DNA from 2 places in the Actinomadura sp. 3N407 genome. Region 2 is predicted to be linked to the other one. Evidence: riboswitches for the same ligand, from Rfam matches in the RefSeq annotation. Region 2 holds a riboswitch; the other holds the start of a gene.
What was found. A riboswitch is a leader RNA that binds a small molecule or an ion and turns the genes downstream of it on or off. The one in region 2 is predicted to bind glycine.
Positions count from the first base shown of each region.

Region 1: another riboswitch for glycine. It lies ahead of gcvP (aminomethyl-transferring glycine dehydrogenase); the one in region 2 lies ahead of gcvT (glycine cleavage system aminomethyltransferase GcvT).

Region 1 is NZ_JBQQBP010000007.1:344,118-352,811, forward strand. Features, by position in the region: gene ACTWPP_RS20355 (FHA domain-containing protein) at 1-306, shown strand, start outside; gene ftsR (transcriptional regulator FtsR) at 350-1,081, shown strand; gene ACTWPP_RS20365 (bifunctional nuclease family protein) at 1,224-1,694, shown strand; gene ACTWPP_RS20370 (MerR family transcriptional regulator) at 2,035-2,640, shown strand; gene ACTWPP_RS20375 (lysylphosphatidylglycerol synthase transmembrane domain-containing protein) at 2,644-5,139, opposite strand; glycine riboswitch at 5,409-5,503, shown strand; glycine riboswitch at 5,504-5,615, shown strand; gene gcvP (aminomethyl-transferring glycine dehydrogenase) at 5,674-8,550, shown strand.
Region 2 is NZ_JBQQBP010000001.1:573,084-581,777, reverse strand. Features, by position in the region: gene ACTWPP_RS02725 (ATP-dependent DNA ligase) at 1-1,015, shown strand, start outside; gene ACTWPP_RS02720 (hypothetical protein) at 1,040-2,113, opposite strand; gene ACTWPP_RS02715 (PLP-dependent cysteine synthase family protein) at 2,203-3,300, shown strand; gene ACTWPP_RS02710 (M50 family metallopeptidase) at 3,290-4,588, opposite strand; gene ACTWPP_RS02705 (hypothetical protein) at 4,830-5,156, shown strand; glycine riboswitch at 5,201-5,296, shown strand; glycine riboswitch at 5,301-5,387, shown strand; gene gcvT (glycine cleavage system aminomethyltransferase GcvT) at 5,461-6,555, shown strand; gene gcvH (glycine cleavage system protein GcvH) at 6,698-7,087, shown strand; gene glyA (serine hydroxymethyltransferase) at 7,090-8,346, shown strand; gene ACTWPP_RS02685 (L-serine ammonia-lyase) at 8,402-8,694, shown strand, end outside.

The sequences.
Region 1 (8,694 bases), on a different contig from region 2:
CCGGGGACGGCGCTGCTCGTGGTCAAGCGGGGCCCCAACGCCGGCAGCCGCTTCCTCCTCGACAAGGACCGCACGTCCGCGGGCCGGCACCCCGAGAGCGACATCTTCCTGGACGACGTCACCGTCTCCCGCAGGCACGCCGAGTTCTCCCGACAGGGCGGCGCGTTCTCCGTCCGCGACGTGGGCAGCCTCAACGGCCTCTACGTCAACCGGCAGCGGATCGACCAGGCCGCGCTGTCGGGCGGCGACGAGGTGCAGATCGGCAAGTTCCGGCTGGTGTTCCTGACCAACCCGGCGCACGGCTGACCGGCGAGCACGATACGAGGTCGCGGCGACGATGGGAGGGGCCTTGAACGCGCAGCCAGCCCGGTCCCTGATGACGATCGGGGACGTCCTCGGGCTGCTCAGGCCCGAGTTCCCCGACATCACCATCTCCAAGATCCGGTTTCTGGAGGCCGAGGGCCTGGTCGAGCCGCAGCGCAGCCCGTCCGGGTACCGCAAGTTCGGCGACGCCGACGTGGAGCGGCTCCGGTTCGTCCTCACCGCGCAGCGCGACCACTACCTTCCGCTGCGCGTCATCCGGCAGCATCTGGAGGCGTGCGACCGCGGCGAGAGCGTCCCGCCGCTCGGCTCCCCCAAGCCCGGTGACCCCGGCACCCCGCAGCGCCGTCCCCGCACGCTCGTCGCCGCCGACACCACCGCCGAGGACCCCGCCGTCCGGCTGACGCGCCGCCAGCTCCTGGACGGCGCCGGCATCGACGAGGCCCTCCTCGCCAGGCTGGAGGAGTACGGCCTCGTCCGCAGGGCCGGCGCGCACTACGAGGGCGACGCGCTCAGCATCGCGCGGGCCGCCGCGGCGCTCGGCGAGTTCGGCTTCGAGGTGCGGCACCTGCGCGCGGTCAAGGCCGCCGCCGACCGGCAGGCCGGCCTCATCGAGCAGATGGTCGCGCCGCAGCTGCGCCGCCGCAGCCGCGGCGCCCACGAGCAGGCCGCCGAGACCGCGCGGGAGATCGCGGCCCTGTCGGTCAGGCTCCACGCCGCCCTGGTATCGGCCGGTCTCCGCGAAAGCCTCGACCGCTGATCATGGGTGCCGCGGAGGATTTTGCCGGACCCGCGGCATCACGAGCTGTCCGGGCCTGGGTGTACGTTGGCTACAGGGTTCGGTCACGAATCGATCCGCTGCACGTGGTGATCCAGACAGCGAGAACCAGCAGGGAGCCGCAGTGAAGCAGATGGAGGTCGTCGGCGTCCGGGTCGAGATGCCCTCCAATCAGCCGATCGTCCTGTTGAAGGAGACGGAGGGCGATCGCTACCTGCCCATCTGGATCGGGGCGGTCGAAGCGACCGCGATCGCCTTCGCCCAGCAGGGCGTGCTGCCCGCCCGCCCCCTCACCCACGACCTGTTCCGCGACGTGCTCGACGCCCTCAGCGTCCAGCTGCGCACCGTCAACATCACCGCGCTGCGCGAAGGCATCTTCTTCGCCGACCTCATCTTCTCCAACGGCGTCGAGGTGAGCGCCCGCCCCTCCGACTCCATCGCCCTGGCCCTGCGCACCGGCGCCACGATCTTCGCCAGCGAGGACGTCCTCGAAGAGGCCGGCGTGGCCATCCCGGACGAGCAGGAGGACGAGGTCGAGAAGTTCCGCGAGTTCCTCGACACCATCTCCCCGGAGGACTTCGGCCGCGCCGGCTGACGAACCCGGAGGTCCGGCCCGCATGATCCGGGCTCCACGGGGCATGCGAAGAACGTGGTGAATGTCACTCTCGGGTGTATGTTCATGCCCTGCCGCGATTGGATGTGCATCGCCCCGGACCTGGCGGTTTTTGCCGGGCGGGCATCGGGGTAGGAGTGGTTTGGCGGTGAAGGTGCGCAGTTTGCCCACGTGAAGCCGGTTCATCCGGGCATGCGACGCGCCGACGGTGAACGTTGACCACACCCTGACCGGCACCTACCGTGCTGGTGGAACACCCGTGGTGTAATTCGTCGAACCCCCTTGACGAAGCGGCACGGGCTGATAGAAGCCGGAGGTCCGCGTGGCGGTGAGCAGCGGCGAGGGCAAGGCGACCCCCGACAGGCACATGGCGTCCCGGCGTGCCGGAGAGCAGGGCCTGCTCTTCGACACCCAGGTCTCGGCGCCGCCGGAGGATGTCGGTTACCGCGGCCCCACCGCGTGCGCGGCGGCGGGGATCACCTACCGGCAGCTCGACTACTGGGCGCGCACCAAGCTGGTGGAGCCGAGCGTACGGCCGGCGCACGGGTCGGGCAGCCAGCGGCTCTACAGCTTCCGCGACATCCTCGTCCTGAAGGTCGTGAAGCGGCTCCTGGACACCGGCGTGTCGCTGCAGCAGATACGCACGGCCGTCACCCACCTGCGGGACCGCGGCGTCAGGGACCTGGCGCAGATCACGCTGATGAGCGACGGCGTCAGCGTGTACGAGTGCACCTCGCCCGACGAGGTCGTCGACCTGCTCCAGGGCGGGCAGGGCGTGTTCGGCATCGCGCTCGGCCGGGTGTGGCAGGAGGTGGAGGGCAGCCTCGCGGAACTACCCGGTGAGCGCGCCGCCGTCGATGACGACGACCCGTCCGACCACCCCCACGACGAGCTGGCCGGCCGGCGGCGCGCCCGCCGCACCGGCTGACGGTCAGAGCGCCTCCCGCCGCTGCAGGTAGGTGAACGCGCCCCATCCCGGCAGGACCGGCAGCCACAGCGTGAGAAGCCGGTAGAGCAGCACCGCCGACGTCGCCGTCTCCGCGGTGAGCCCCGAGATCGTCAGCGCGAGGGTCAGGGCGCCCTCGACGGCGCCGAGACCACCGGGCGTCGGCGCCGCCGACCCGACCGCGTTGGCGGTGAGGAAGACCACCACGACGGTCGTCAGCGGCAGCGACCCGCCGAACGCGCGGATCGACGCGTCCAGGCAGAGCACGAACGCGACCGTCAGCAGCAGCGTCCCGCCCATCCCCGTGAACAGCTTCCGCGGCGTCTGCAGGACGTCCACCAGCCGGGGCACCACCCCCGAGAACATGCTCCTCAGACGCGACGTGACCTCCCGCCGGACCCGCGGGACGGTCAGCGCCAGCCCCGCGAGCAGCCCCAGCGACAGCACCACGATGACGATCGTGCGGGACGGCGCGAGATCCTGCGTCGCCTTCGTCGTCGAGCCGGTGAGGAACCCGAACAGGATCAGCAGCAGGATGTGCGTGACCAGCCCCACCAGCTGCGACGCGCCGACGCTCGCCACCGCCGGGCCGGGCCGCACCCCCGAGCGCTGCAGGTAGCGGGTGTTGACGGCGACGCCGCCCACGGCCGCCGGCGCCACCAGCTTCACGAACGACGCGGCGACCTGGACCAGCACCGTCCGCCCCAGCGGCAGCCTCTCCGGCACGAACCCCATCAGCATGAGCGCCGCGGCGACGTAGGTGAGGGCCGCGGCGCCCAGCGCGGCCAGCGCCCAGTGCCAGCTCGCCGCGGACGCCATGGTCGCCACGTCCAGGCTCGCCACCTGCGGGATGACGATGTAGGCCGCGATCGACAGCGCCACGATGCTGAAGATCGTCCGGGGCCGGAACCGTTCCAGCCTGGCCGGCGAGACCTCCGTCTCCGGCTTCAGCCGGATGATCTGCTCGCGGATGCGGGTCAGCACCTCCCGGTCGTGCCGCAGCGCCGTCCGGGTCGTGCGTGACAGCGCCACCCGCTGCAGCAGCGGCACCGCGGCGGCCAGGGACTCCTCGCCCAGCACCCGCGCGGCGGTGCGGACCGCCCGCTCCGGTCCCGCCCGCAGCGCGAGCGTCGTCAGCAGCTGCGCCAGGTCGAGCCGCAGCGCCAGGTCGCCCGCCGCGGTCTCCCCGGCCCGCAGGTCGGTGATGTAGGCGCGGCCGTCGTCGCCGACCACGATCGCCTCGTCCTGCAGCCGCCGGTGCGCCAGCCGGCCCGCCTGCAGCGAACGGAACTGCCGCCACACGTCCGTCAGCAGGCCGTCGGTGATCTGCTCGTCGGGGACGTCCGCGAGCCGCCGGCCCGGCACGTGCTCGAACGCCAGCAGCGCCGCCTCCGTGCCGACCTCCGACGTGCCGATAAGGCGGGGGGTCCGGGCGCCCGCGGCGTCCACCGCGTACGCCATCAGCGACTCCTGCTCCAGGGACCTGCGCAGGGAGCGCAGCGCCCGCCCGGTCGTCGTGGAGCGCAGCCGCAGCAGCCTCCAGACTCGGTACAGCAGCCCCGCCGTCTGCTGGTCGCGGTCCAGGACGCGGAGTTCGAGGTCCCATTCGCCGTGGCCGCCGGGGCGCGCCGGGAGCCGCGTGCCGTGCCCGTCGCCCCCCCCGTCCCCGTTCCCGGGACGGGGGGCCAGGGCGACGCCGTACCTGCGGGTCTCCTCGGCGCCCTCGGCGGGGTCGTCCAGGCGCGCCGCCCGCTTCGGGCGCAGCCCGAGCCGTTCGAGCGCGGCGACGACCGTCATGCCCGTGGGACGCGGGTTGGGGGTGCCGACCGCGTACAGGGTGCCGTGGCCGATGGCGCGCCCGAGGAAGTAGGTGGCGGCGAGCGCGGAGACCGAGGCGTAGCCCGCGGTGAGCCCGGTGAGCGCCGCGAGCCCGATCATCGTCCAGGTCGCGGCCTGCCACCGGGTGCGCCCGGCCATCCCCACCGCGCTGACGAACGCGATGACGGGGGCGATGTCGGTGTGCACCGGGGCCGTCTCGGTGCCGCCCCAGATCAGCGAGTCCAGGACGCCGCCGGGCGCCGCCCGCACCACCAGGTCGTCCAGCCCGATCGTGATGCCGAACGCGATCACGGCGGCCAGCAGCGCGATCGCGACGCGCGTCCCGTCCTTGTGGAACAGCCGCTCGATGCCGAACGCGATCGGCGCGGCCAGCACCCCGAAGCTGGAGATCAGCGTGGCCAGCGACAGCAGCGGCCGGGGCGCGTGCGCGGTGCCCTCGGCGATGTCGGTCTGCAGGCCGTGCGTCGTCTGCTGCGCGAACGACACCAGCAGCATCACCGCCACCAGGCCGGTCACCGACGCCGCGAACCTGAACGCGTCCGACGGGCGGCGGATCCGGTCCGGCTGGGCGGGCTCGTCGACGGGCACACCGGCGGCCGCGCCCTGCCTCGGGCGCACCGTGCCGTCGTGGGTCTGCGTCACGCCGTACCGCCGCCCTGACCATCCGTCATCGTGATCAGCGTCCCAGAACCGGCGGCGCGCCGTCGAGCGGCCGGCGGGCCGTCCGGCCGTCGCGTGTGCACCCGAAGCCCCATCTCCCGTCGTGAGGCCCCGAGGCCCGTGACCTCCCAGGTCAGACCTCCATATCGTACTCATTGGCAGAGCGGCGTGCCCGCCGGGGCGCCGGCGCCGGAAGGGGCGGGCCCGTCCCGGGGCCCGGCTTTGGGTAGGGTTTGTCGAGGACATGCCGTCGACCCTGGGCGGGAGAGACCCCACGCCGCCAGCGTGGGGCGCCGAAGGGGCAACCTCCCCGGAACCTCTCAGGCAAAAGGACCGCTCGGGCGAGGCACCTCTGGAAAGCAGGCGTCGATCCCCGCACGCGGGGAAGGGCGGCTCACCGAAGGGGAAATCCCGCCGCGCGGGCGAAGCTCTCAGGTGCCGATGACAGAGGGGGAGACCGGCCGCCGGCCCGCGCCGGCGGCGGACCTGAGCATCGCAGCCGCCAGGAGGCTCTCCATGACCGCCCAGTTCTTCGCCCCCGTGGCCTCGCCGCAGCATCCCCGTTCCACGTTCGCCGACCGGCACATCGGCCCCTCCCCGGACGACCAGGCCCGGATGCTCGCCGTCATCGGCTACTCCGGCGTCGAGGCGCTCATCGACGACGCGGTGCCCGCCGCCATCCGCACGTCCCGCCCGCTGGACCTGCCGCCCGCGCTGAGCGAGCCCGCCGCGCTGGACCGGCTCCGGGAACTCGCCGCCCGCAACACCGTCCTGACGTCCATGATCGGCCTCGGCTACCACGGGACGATCACCCCGGCCGTCGTCCTGCGCAACGTCATGGAGAACCCCGGCTGGTACACCGCCTACACCCCGTACCAGCCGGAGATCTCCCAGGGGCGCCTCGAGGCCCTGCTGAACTTCCAGACGGTGGTCGCCGACCTGACGGGGCTGCCGGTCGCGAACGCGTCCATGCTGGACGAGGGCACCGCCGCCGCCGAGGCCATGGCCCTCGCCCACCGCGTCTCCAGGCGCAAGGAGCCGGGCGCGTTCCTGGTCGACGCCGACGCCCTCCCGCAGACGATCGAGGTCGTGCGGACGCGGGCGGTCCCGCTCGGCATCGAGGTGGTCACCGCCGACCTGTCCGGCGGGCTGCCCGAGGGCGACTTCTTCGGGGTGCTGCTGCAGTACCCGGGCGCGTCCGGCGCCGTCCGCGACCTGGAGCCGGTCATCGGGCAGGCCCACGACCGCGGCGCCAAGGTGGTCGTCGCGGCCGACCTGCTCGCGCTGACGCTGCTGCGCCCGCCGGGGGAGTCCGGCGCCGACATCGCCGTGGGCTCGTCGCAGCGGTTCGGCGTCCCGTACGGGTTCGGCGGCCCGCACGCCGGCTACATGGCGGTCGGCGAGGGCATCCGGCGGCAGCTCCCCGGACGGCTCGTCGGCGTGTCCGTCGACGCCGACGGCGCCCCCGCGCACCGGCTGGCGCTGCAGACCCGCGAGCAGCACATCCGGCGCGAGAAGGCCACCAGCAACATCTGCACCGCGCAGGTCCTCCTCGCCGTCATGGCGAGCATGTACGCCGTCTACCACGGGCCGGAGGGGCTCGCGGCGATCGCCCAGCGGACGCACCGCCGGGCCGCCGAGATCGCCGCGGGGCTGCGCGCCGGCGGCGTGGAGATCGTCCACGACGCGTTCTTCGACACCGTCCTCGCCCGCGTCCCCGGCCGCGCCGCGGAGGTCGTCGCCGCGGCCCGCGAGCGCGGGATCAACCTGCGCCCCGCGGACGCCGGCCACGTGGGGATCGCCTGCGACGAGACGACGCTGCCCGAGCACGTCACCGCCGTCCTGGAGGCGTTCGGCGTCCCGGCCGCCGGCGCCGGCGGGGCGGCCGAGGCGCTCCCGGGCGCGCTGCGCCGCGAGAGCCCCTACCTGACCCACCCGGTCTTCCGCGCGCACCGCTCCGAGACCGCGATGCTGCGCTACCTGCGCAGGCTCCAGGACAAGGACATCGCGCTCGACCGCTCCATGATCCCGCTCGGCTCCTGCACGATGAAGCTGAACGCCACCGCCGAGATGGAGCCGGTCACCTGGCCTGAGTTCGCGAACATCCACCCGTTCGCGCCCGTCGACCAGGCCGCCGGATACGTCGAGCTGATCGGCGAACTGGAGCACGCGCTCGCCGAGATCACCGGGTACGCCGAGGTGTCGGTCCAGCCGAACGCCGGCTCGCAGGGCGAGCTGGCCGGCCTGCTCGCCATCCGCGGGTACCACGCGTCCCGCGGCGAGCAGCACCGGGACGTGTGCCTGATCCCGTCGTCCGCGCACGGCACCAACGCCGCCAGCGCCGTCATGGCCGGGATGCGCGTCGTCGTCGTGAAGTGCGACGAGGGCGGCAACGTCGCCCTCGACGACCTGCACGCCAAGATCGGCGAGCATGGCGGCCGGCTCGCCGCGATCATGGTGACGTATCCGTCCACGCACGGCGTCTTCGAGGAGTCGATCACCGACGTGTGCGCGGCCGTGCACGAGGCGGGCGGCCAGGTCTACGTGGACGGCGCCAACCTCAACGCGCTCGTCGGCCTGGCCCGTCCCGGCGAGTTCGGCTCCGACGTCTCGCACCTCAACCTGCACAAGACGTTCTGCATCCCGCACGGCGGCGGCGGCCCCGGCGTCGGCCCGATCGGCGTCCGCGAGCACCTGGCCCCCTTCCTGCCGAACCACCCGCTCCGCGCGGAGGCCGGCCCGCAGACGGGCGTGGGCCCGATCTCCGCGGCGCCGTGGGGCTCGGCGGGCATCCTGCCGATCTCCTGGGCGTACATCGCGATGATGGGCCCGGACGGACTGCGCGCCGCCACCGAGAGCGCGATCGTCGGCGCCAACTACCTCGCCGCCCGCCTCGCGCCGCACTACCCGATCCTGTACACCGGCCGCAACGGCCTCGTCGCCCACGAGTGCATCGCCGACCTCCGCAAGATCACGAAGGAGACCGGGATCACCGCCGAGGACGTCGCCAAGCGGCTCATCGACTACGGCTTCCACGCCCCGACCCTGTCGTTCCCCGTCGCCGGCACCCTGATGATCGAGCCGACCGAGTCCGAGGACCTCGCCGAGCTCGACCGGTTCTGCGACGCCATGATCGAGATCCGCCGGGAGATCCGGCGCGTCGCCGACGGCGGCTACGACCGCGAGGACAACCCGCTCAGGAACGCCCCGCACACCGCCGCCTGCCTGATCTCCGACGACTGGAAGCACGCCTACACCCGCCAGGAGGCCGCCTACCCCGTCCCCGCCCTCCGCGACGACAAGTACTGGCCGCCCGTCCGCCGCATCGACCAGGCCTACGGCGACCGCAACCTCATCTGCTCCTGCCCGCCCCCGGACGCCTTCGAGGATTGAGCCGGCCCGGGCGCGACCACATGAGGACGCAAGGGACCCGGTTGCACCGGCCACCGGCGACCCCGGGCGTTGCCGATCGGGTGCGAAGCCGCGTTCGAGCCTGCGAGAACCCGAGCGCGCAGCGAGCCGCCGGGCGAGTCGGAG
Region 2 (8,694 bases):
CGCGCTGCGCGAATTCACGCTGGAGGTCGGGCGGCCGATCAAGCCGATGCTCGCGGCGTCCGCCCCGTCCACCGAGGACGCGTTCGGCAAGCTCGACGCCGAGGCCGCCGTCGAGTGGAAGCTCGACGGGATCCGCGCGCAGGTCCACGTGTCCGGCGGCGAGGTGCGGGTGTTCACCCGGACGCTGGACGAGATCACCTCCCGGCTGCCCGAGGTGGTGGCGGCCGTGCAGGAGCTGCCCGTCCGAGCGGCCGTGTTCGACGGCGAGCTGATCGCGCTCCGGCCGGACGGGCGCCCCCACCCGTTCCAGGTCACCGCCGCCCGCACCGCCACGCGGACCGCGAAGAACACCGAGCCGGTGCCGCTGTCGGTGTACCTGTTCGACGTCCTGTATCTGGACGGCGCCGACCTCCTCGACGCGCCGGGCGCCGAAAGGGACTCGGCGCTGACCCGGGTCGTCCCGGAGGAGCTGCGCATGCCGCGGATCGTCACCGGCGACCCCGCGCGGGCCAAGGAGGTCTTCGACGAGGCGGTCGCGCGCGGCCACGAGGGCGTGGTCGTCAAGTCCCTCGACTCCCCCTACACGGCCGGGCGGCGCGGCGCGGGCTGGATCAAGGTGAAGCCGCGGCACACCCTCGACCTCGTCGTCCTCGCCGTCGAATGGGGGCACGGCCGCCGCCAGGGGCTGCTGTCCAACCTGCATCTCGGCGCCCGCGACCCCGAGACCGGCGGGTTCGTCATGCTCGGCAAGACCTTCAAGGGCCTCACCGACGAGCTGCTGGCCTGGCAGACGAAGCGGCTCCGCGAACTGGCCGTGCGCGAGGACGACTGGACGGTCCACGTCCGGCCCGAGCTGGTCGTCGAAATCGCGTTCGACGGCGTCCAGCACAGCCCCCGCTACCCGGGCGGCATCGCGCTCCGCTTCGCCCGCGTCCTGCGCTACCGGCCCGACAAGTCCGCCGCCGAGGCCGACACGATCGAAACCGTCCGCGCCGTCGCCCCGGTCATGGACTAGACCCCCCGGTCACGAGCCGGTGGGTCAGCTGGGTGTGCCGGCTCGGGGGCGTCCACCGGTCGGGGGTTCCTCCTCCGGGGCTTGGCGGGAGTCACGTTCCGGGGCGGGCGGGCGGTCACGGCGCCTGGACGCGGCGCGCGTCCGCATCCGGGACGCGTTCCCGCCGCGGGTGACGGCGCCGCGCCGGGTGCGGGTCTCGGCGCGGCGTTCGGCCCAGGTCCGGGTCTTGCGCCGGAAGGGGGAGACGGCCTTGCGCTCCGCGCGGGCGGCGGCCCTGCGCTGCACACGGGCGAGCCGCCGGCGGCGGGCGCGGTCGGTGGCCTCGGTGCGGCGTTGCAGCAGCTCGGGCGGGATGAGGTCGTGCCGCCCGGCGATGAACTCCTGCACCCAGATCTTGCCGCGGATGAGCGGCCGGCGGATCGAATTCTCCCGCCGGACGGCGCGCTGGTACCTGCGCGACTCGTGGTCGTAGCGCCAGCGCGACCAGGGCGAGCCGGGACGCGCCACCCGGATCGCGCCGATGACCAGCAGGGCGGGGACGAACAGGCCGATGAGCCCGGTCCAGATCTTGCCCTTCAGCAGCGTGAGGACGGCGAGGGCGAGGTTGACGACGAGGAACGCGACGTAGACGGGCGACATGGCTCCGGCGCCGGGGTCCAGCCCGAGGCTCTCGTAGCCGAGCGGATGGACGCCGAGCAGCAGCAGCCCGGTCACGGCGATGGCGACGAAGACGGCGTCGACGGACGCGCGGCCCTTCTCCGTCCAGTAGACGTCGCTGAGGTGCAGGATCAGCGCGAACTCGTCCAGGACGAGGGCGGAGCCCATGCCGAACACGACGGCCGCCGCCAGGTCGAGGCCGACGAGCGCGTCGGGGACCGCCAGGCTCGCCACGCCGCCCGCCAGCATCAGCACGACGCCGAACACGACATGGTGGATGTGCACGTCACCGGCGGTCACGTTCCGGAACCACCGCACGTTCGAGCGGATCAGCCGGACGTTCACCCGCGTCAACACAAAAGTGATCATGAACGCGACGAAGAAACCGAACAGCGGCAGCCGCCCGGTCTCCACGATGCGCGCGTCGAACATCTCGATCATCTGCCCCCCGCAGCTTCCATCATGCCCTGTGACATGCACGGATATCGTGGGACCCGGCCGATCAGCGACGATCCGAGGAGAAAGCCGCCGTGACCCGCATCGAGGACCACTGCGACCCCGGGTACCGGGCTTGGATCGCCGAGGCCGTCCGGCTCGTCGACGCCGACGCCAACCGCAGCGCCGACACGCACCTGCACGTGTTCCCGCTGCCGCCGGAGTGGGGCATCGACCTTTACCTCAAGGACGAGTCCGTCCATCCCACCGGTTCACTGAAACACCGCCTCGCGCGGTCGCTGTTCCTGTACGGGCTGGCGAACGGCTGGATCCGCGCGGACACGACGATCATCGAGGCGTCCAGCGGGTCGACGGCGGTGTCGGAGGCGTTCTTCGCGCGGCTGCTCGGGCTGCCGTTCATCGCGGTCATGCCCGCGTCCACCAGCCCGGAGAAGATCCAGCTCATCGAGTTCCACGGCGGCCGCTGCCACCTGGTGGACGACCCGTCGACCATCTACGACGAGTCGCGGCGGCTCGCGGCCGAGTGCGGCGGGCACTTCATGGACCAGTTCACCTACGCCGAGCGCGCCACGGACTGGCGCGGCAACAACAACATCGCCGAGTCGATCTTCGAGCAGATGCGGCTGGAGCGGTTCCCCGAGCCGTCCTGGGTGGTGGTCGGCGCGGGCACCGGCGGGACGTCCGCGACGATCGGCCGGTACGCGCGCTACCGGCGGTTCCAGACGCGGCTCGCGGTCGTCGACCCGGAGGGGTCGGCGTTCTTCGGCTCGTTCGCCGACGGGGACCCGGAGCGGACGGCGGCGGGCTCACGGATCGAGGGCATCGGCCGCCCCCGCGTCGAGCCGTCCTTCCTGCCCACGGTGATCGACCGGATGATCCGGGTACCGGACGCGGCGTCCGTCGCGGCGATGCGCTGGACGAGCGAGGTCACCGGCCGGGACGTCGGCGGCTCGACCGGCACCAACATGTGGGGCGCGGCGGAACTGATCGCGCAGATGCGGGCGAGCGGGGAACGCGGCAGCGTCGTCACGCTGATCTGCGACGGCGCGGAACGCTACGCGGGCACCTACGGGTCGGACGCGTGGCTGGCGGAGCAGGGCCTGGACATAGCGCCCTACCTCGCCGCGCTGAACGGCTTCCTGAAGACAGGCGAGATGCCCGCTACCCCGTGAACCGGACGGGGTTGACGAGGTCGGCGTAGATGAGCAGCCCGCCCATGACGATCAGGACGGCCGCCATCACGTACGTCACCGGCAGCGCCTTGGCGACGTCCACGTAGCCGGGGTCGGGCCTCCGGAAGACCTTGGCGAAAGCCTTCTTGATCGCCTCCAGGAGGGCGCCGGCGATGTGCCCGCCGTCCAGCGGCAGCAGCGGGACGAGGTTGAACATCCCGACCGCGAGGTTCAGCGACCCGAGCAGCATCACGAAGTAGGAGACCTTCTCGGTGCCGGTGAGGGTCTCGGACGCGGCCACGTCCCCGCCGATCCTGCTGACGCCGACGACCCCGATCGGGCCGTTCGGGTCGCGTTCGTCCCCGCCGAACGCCGCGTGCCAGATGCCGACCATCTTCTCCGGCATCCGCACCAGCGCGCCCGCGGTGCGGGCGGTCAGGTCGCCCATCGTGCTCGCGACCGCGCCGGGGCCCTGCCGCTCGACGGCGCTGGTCGGCGTGATGCCGAGGAACCCGACCTCGACGATCTTGTCCCGGTCCTCCAGGTGGTACATCCGGTTGCGGGTGATGGGGACGTTCAGCTCCACGTCCCGCCCGTCGCGCTCGACGGTCATGGGCACGGTCTGCCCGCCCGCCCCGCGGATCAGCTCCTGCAGTTCCCGGTAGTCGTCGATCTTCTTGCCGCCGAAGACGACGATCTGGTCACCGGCCTGCAGCCCGACCTGTTTCGCCGGGGTCGGCGCGGCGTTCGCCGGGCACTCGGTGAGCTCGGACTGGCTCGCCGGAACCATGCACTCGGCGACCTCCCGGATCACCGGCTGCGGCTGGTTCGTGCCGATTCCCATCAGGAGGATCGCGAAGAACATGACCGCCAGCAGCAGGTTCATCGCGGGCCCGCCGGACATGATCAGCAGCTTCTGCCACCACTTCTTGCCGTAGAAGACGCGGTTCTCGTCCCCCGGCCTGACCTCCTCCAGCGCCACGCCGCGCGCGGACTCGATGAGGCCCTGGAACGGGCCGGTGCTGGCCTGCCGGATCTTCCCGGGGGCGTCGCCTTTGCGCGGTGGCAGCATCCCGATCATCCGGATGTAGCCGCCGAGCGGAATCCATTTGATCCCGTACTCGGTCTCGCCCCGGCGCCACGACCACATCGTCGGCCCGAACCCGACCATGAACTGGGTGGTCCGCACCTTGAACAGCTTGGCGAACGAGAAGTGCCCCAGCTCGTGCAGCGCGATGGACACCAGGAGGCCGAAGAACAGAATCAACGCTCCAGCCACGTAGGCCATGCGGCTAGCCCCTCCGGTCATGCACCCCGCTCACCGGGGGGTGGTCAACAGCAACCAACTCAGAGTACGTCACAGGCCCCGCTTTGGTTGAACCAGCGCGCAAGCCGGACCGACGCCTTTTGTGCCCCGATTTGAGGTGAGCTGCTAATCCGCGCACGCGTCATTGGCACCCGCGTCGGTATTGACGGGACGTCCCGCCTGCCACCATGACGGCCCCACCCCGGTCCACGGAGGTACTGCCTTGAAGCGCGGTCATGTAGCGGCCCTGGCGTTGGTGCTCGCCCTCGCCGGATGCGGCGGCTCCGACGACGGCGGCGGGGCCGCGGAGACGTCATCGCCCGCGCCGCCGGCCGCTTCGTCCGGTGAGGGGAACGCGGTCCTGCCCTCGCCGCCCCCGCAGTCGGAGGCGACCAAGGCGTTCAACGACTGCATGCGCAAGCAGGGCGTGGAGCTGCCGAGCCCGAACCCGGCGTCCACGCCTCCCAAGCAGGACATCGAGAAGAGAATGACGGCCCTGCGCACGTGCATGAAGGCGCTGTCCGCGTCCCCGCCCCCCGCACCACGCTGACCCTCGCGGCGTCCAGGACGATGCCATAGGATGCTGAACGCCGATGATCCCGTGCGGGAGAGTCCCTTGCAGCCGGTGAGGGACGCCGAAGGAGCAAATCCTCCCCGGAACCTCTCAGGCCCACGGACCGCACGGACCAGGCGACCTCTGGAAAGCGGGGACCCCGTCCCCCGCCGAAGGTGAAAGCCCGCCCCGGTGGCGGGTGAAGCTCTCAGGCGCCGATGACAGAGGGGGAGGCACCGAGCCGCCCGGTGCGCGAGTGGGACGATGGACCACACGCGCCCGTGACGAAGGAGCCGAACCGATGTCCGCCGACCCGACCGCGAAGAAGACGCCGCTGCACGACGTCCACCAGGACCTCGGCGCGAACCTCGTCGACTTCGCCGGCCACCTGATGCCGCTGCGCTACGCGAGCGAGACTGCCGAGCACCAGGCCGTCCGCACCGGCGCGGGGCTGTTCGATCTGTCGCACATGGGGGAGATCTTCGTCTCCGGGCCGGGCGCGGGCGCCGCGCTCGACTTCGCGCTGGTCGGCAACCTCGCGTCGATGCCGGTGGGCAAGGCCCGCTACACGATGGTCTGCGGGCAGGACGGCGGCGTCCTGGACGACGTGATCGTCTACCGGCTCGCCGACGCCACCTGGATGGTCGTCGCGAACGCCGCCAACACGGCCGTCGTCCGGGAGGCGCTGACCGAACGGGCCACGCCCTTCGAGGCCGCCGTCGAGGACCGTTCCGGCACGTACGGGCTGATAGCGCTGCAGGGCCCTCGTTCCCAGGAAATTCTCGAAGGGTTCACCGACGCGGCGGTCGCCGACCTCAAGTACTACGCGGTCCTCGCCGGGCGGGTCGCGGGCGTCGACGCCCTCATTGCCCGCACCGGGTACACGGGTGAGGACGGCTTCGAGCTGTTCGTCGACGCGTCCGACGCCGTCGCGCTGTGGAAGGCGCTCGCCGGGGTGGACGGCGTCGTCCCCGCCGGGCTGTCCGCGCGCGACACGCTTCGTCTCGAAGCGGGGATGCCGCTGTACGGCAACGAGCTGACCGCCGAGACCACGCCGTTCGAGGCGGGCCTCGGCCGGATCGTGAAGCTGGACAAGCCGGGCGACTTCGTCGGGAAGACCGCCCTGGCGGCTCAGGCGCAGACCCCGCCGGGCCGTAGGCTCGTGGGACTTGTCGCGCGCGGGCGTCGCGCGCCGCGCAAGGGGTATCAGGTCGTCACGTCCGGCGGCACGCCGTGCGGGGTCGTGACGAGCGGCGCCCCGTCGCCCACACTGGGCACGCCGATCGGCATGGCGTACCTCGACAGCGGCGTCGAGGAGACGGGCCTCGCCGTCGACGTCCGCGGCCGGCAGGAGCCGGTGGACGTGGTCGCCCTGCCGTTCTACAAGCGTTCCTGAAGAAGAACTTGTGGGGGTGTGGGGGTCACCCCCCACAGTGACAGGAGAAGTTGTGGGTGTGTGGGGGGTCACCCTCCACAGTGACAAGAAGAAATTGGTCGGTGTGGGGACCGGCCCCCACCATGACTAGAAAGAAGTGATCGTGAGCGTTCCGGAGCAGCTCCGCTACAGCGAAGAGCACGAGTGGGTGTCCGGCCTCGGTGGCGAGGACGGCATCGTCACCATCGGCATCACCGCGCACGCCGCCGACGCCCTCGGGGAGATCGTCTACCTCGAGCTGCAGCCGTCCGAGGGCGACACCGTCGAGGCGGGCGAGCCCTGCGGCGAGATCGAGTCGACCAAGTCGGTCAGCGACATCTACTCCCCCGTCAGCGGCGAGATCACCGCGATCAACAGCGCGGTGGTGGACGAGCCCAAGGTCATCAACGACGACCCGTACGGCGAGGGCTGGATCTTCAAGGTCCGCGTCTCCGAGGAGCCGGGCGACCTGCTCGACTCCGCCGCCTACGACAAGCTGATCGAGGAGAGCTGATCTTGAGCCTGAACGATTCGCTCGCCACGGCCGACCCGGAAGTCGCCGAGGCCGTCGCCGCCGAGCTCCGGCGGCAGCAGTCCACGCTCGAAATGATCGCCTCGGAGAACTTCGCGCCGGTGTCGGTCCTGGAGGCGCAGGGCTCCGTCCTCACCAACAAGTACGCCGAGGGCTACCCGGGCCGGCGCTACTACGGCGGCTGCGAGCACGTCGACGTCACCGAGCAGCTGGCCATCGACCGCGCCAAGTCGCTGTTCGGCGCCGAGCACGCGAACGTCCAGCCGCACAGCGGCGCGCAGGCCAACACGGCCGTCTACTTCGCGATGCTCCACCACGGCGACACGATCCTCGGCCTCGACCTCGCGCACGGCGGGCACCTCACCCATGGGATGCGGCTGAACTACTCCGGCAAGACGCTGAACGTGGTGCCCTACCACGTCCGCGCGGAGGACGGCCTGGTCGACATGGACGAGGTGGCGTCCCTCGCCGCCGAGCACCGTCCCAAGATGATCGTCGCGGGCTGGTCGGCGTACCCGCGGCAGCTCGACTTCCCCGCGTTCCGGGAGATCGCCGATTCGTCCGGGGCCCTGCTCATGGTCGACATGGCGCACTTCGCCGGCCTCGTCGCCGCGGGCTTGCACCCGTCGCCCGTCCCGTACGCGGACATCGTCACGACCACCACGCACAAGACGCTCGGCGGCCCCCGCGGCGGCCTGATCCTCGCCCGCGAGGAGTACGGCAAGAAGATCAACTCCGCGGTGTTCCCCGGCATGCAGGGCGGCCCGCTGGAGCACGTGATCGCCGCCAAGGCCGTCGCCCTCAAGATCGCCGCGTCGGACGAGTTCCGCGCACGCCAGTCCCTCACCGTCGAGGGGGCGAGGCTCCTCGCCGAACGCCTCCTCGCCGAGGACTCCGCCAAGGCCGGCGTGAAGGTCCTGACCGGCGGCACGGACGTCCACCTCGTCCTGGTCGACCTCGTGGACTCCGACCTCACCGGCCGCGACGCCGAGGACCGCCTGCACGACATCGGCATCACCGTCAACCGCAACGCCGTCCCGAACGATCCGCGCCCGCCGATGGTCACCTCCGGCCTGCGGATCGGCACGCCCGCGCTCGCCACCCGCGGCTTCACCACCGGCGACTTCGCCGAGGTCGCCGACATCATCGCGCTGGCCCTCCAGCCCACCTTCGACCGCGACGCCCTGTCGGCCCGCGTGAAGGCGCTCGCCGACGAGCATCCCCTGTACCCGGATTTGTGACGTCACCGCGCCCCCTTCCACACCGGAAGGGGGCGCAGGCTACAAAGGGGTAGCAATGGCCATCAGCGTTTTCGACCTGTTCAAAGTCGGGATCGGCCCGTCGTCCTCCCACACCGGAGGCCCGATGGCCGCCGCGCACCGCTTCGCCCGCGGCCTGCACCAGGACGGGCTGCTGGAGAAGACGGCATCCGTCCAGGCCATCCTCTACGGATCCCTCGGTCTCACCGGAAAGGGTCACGGCAGCGACAAGGCCGTCATCCTCGGCCTGGAAGGCGACAAACCCGAACTGGTCGACGTCGACGGCATAGACGCCCGCCTGAAGAAGATCCGCGAAAGTGGGACCGTGCA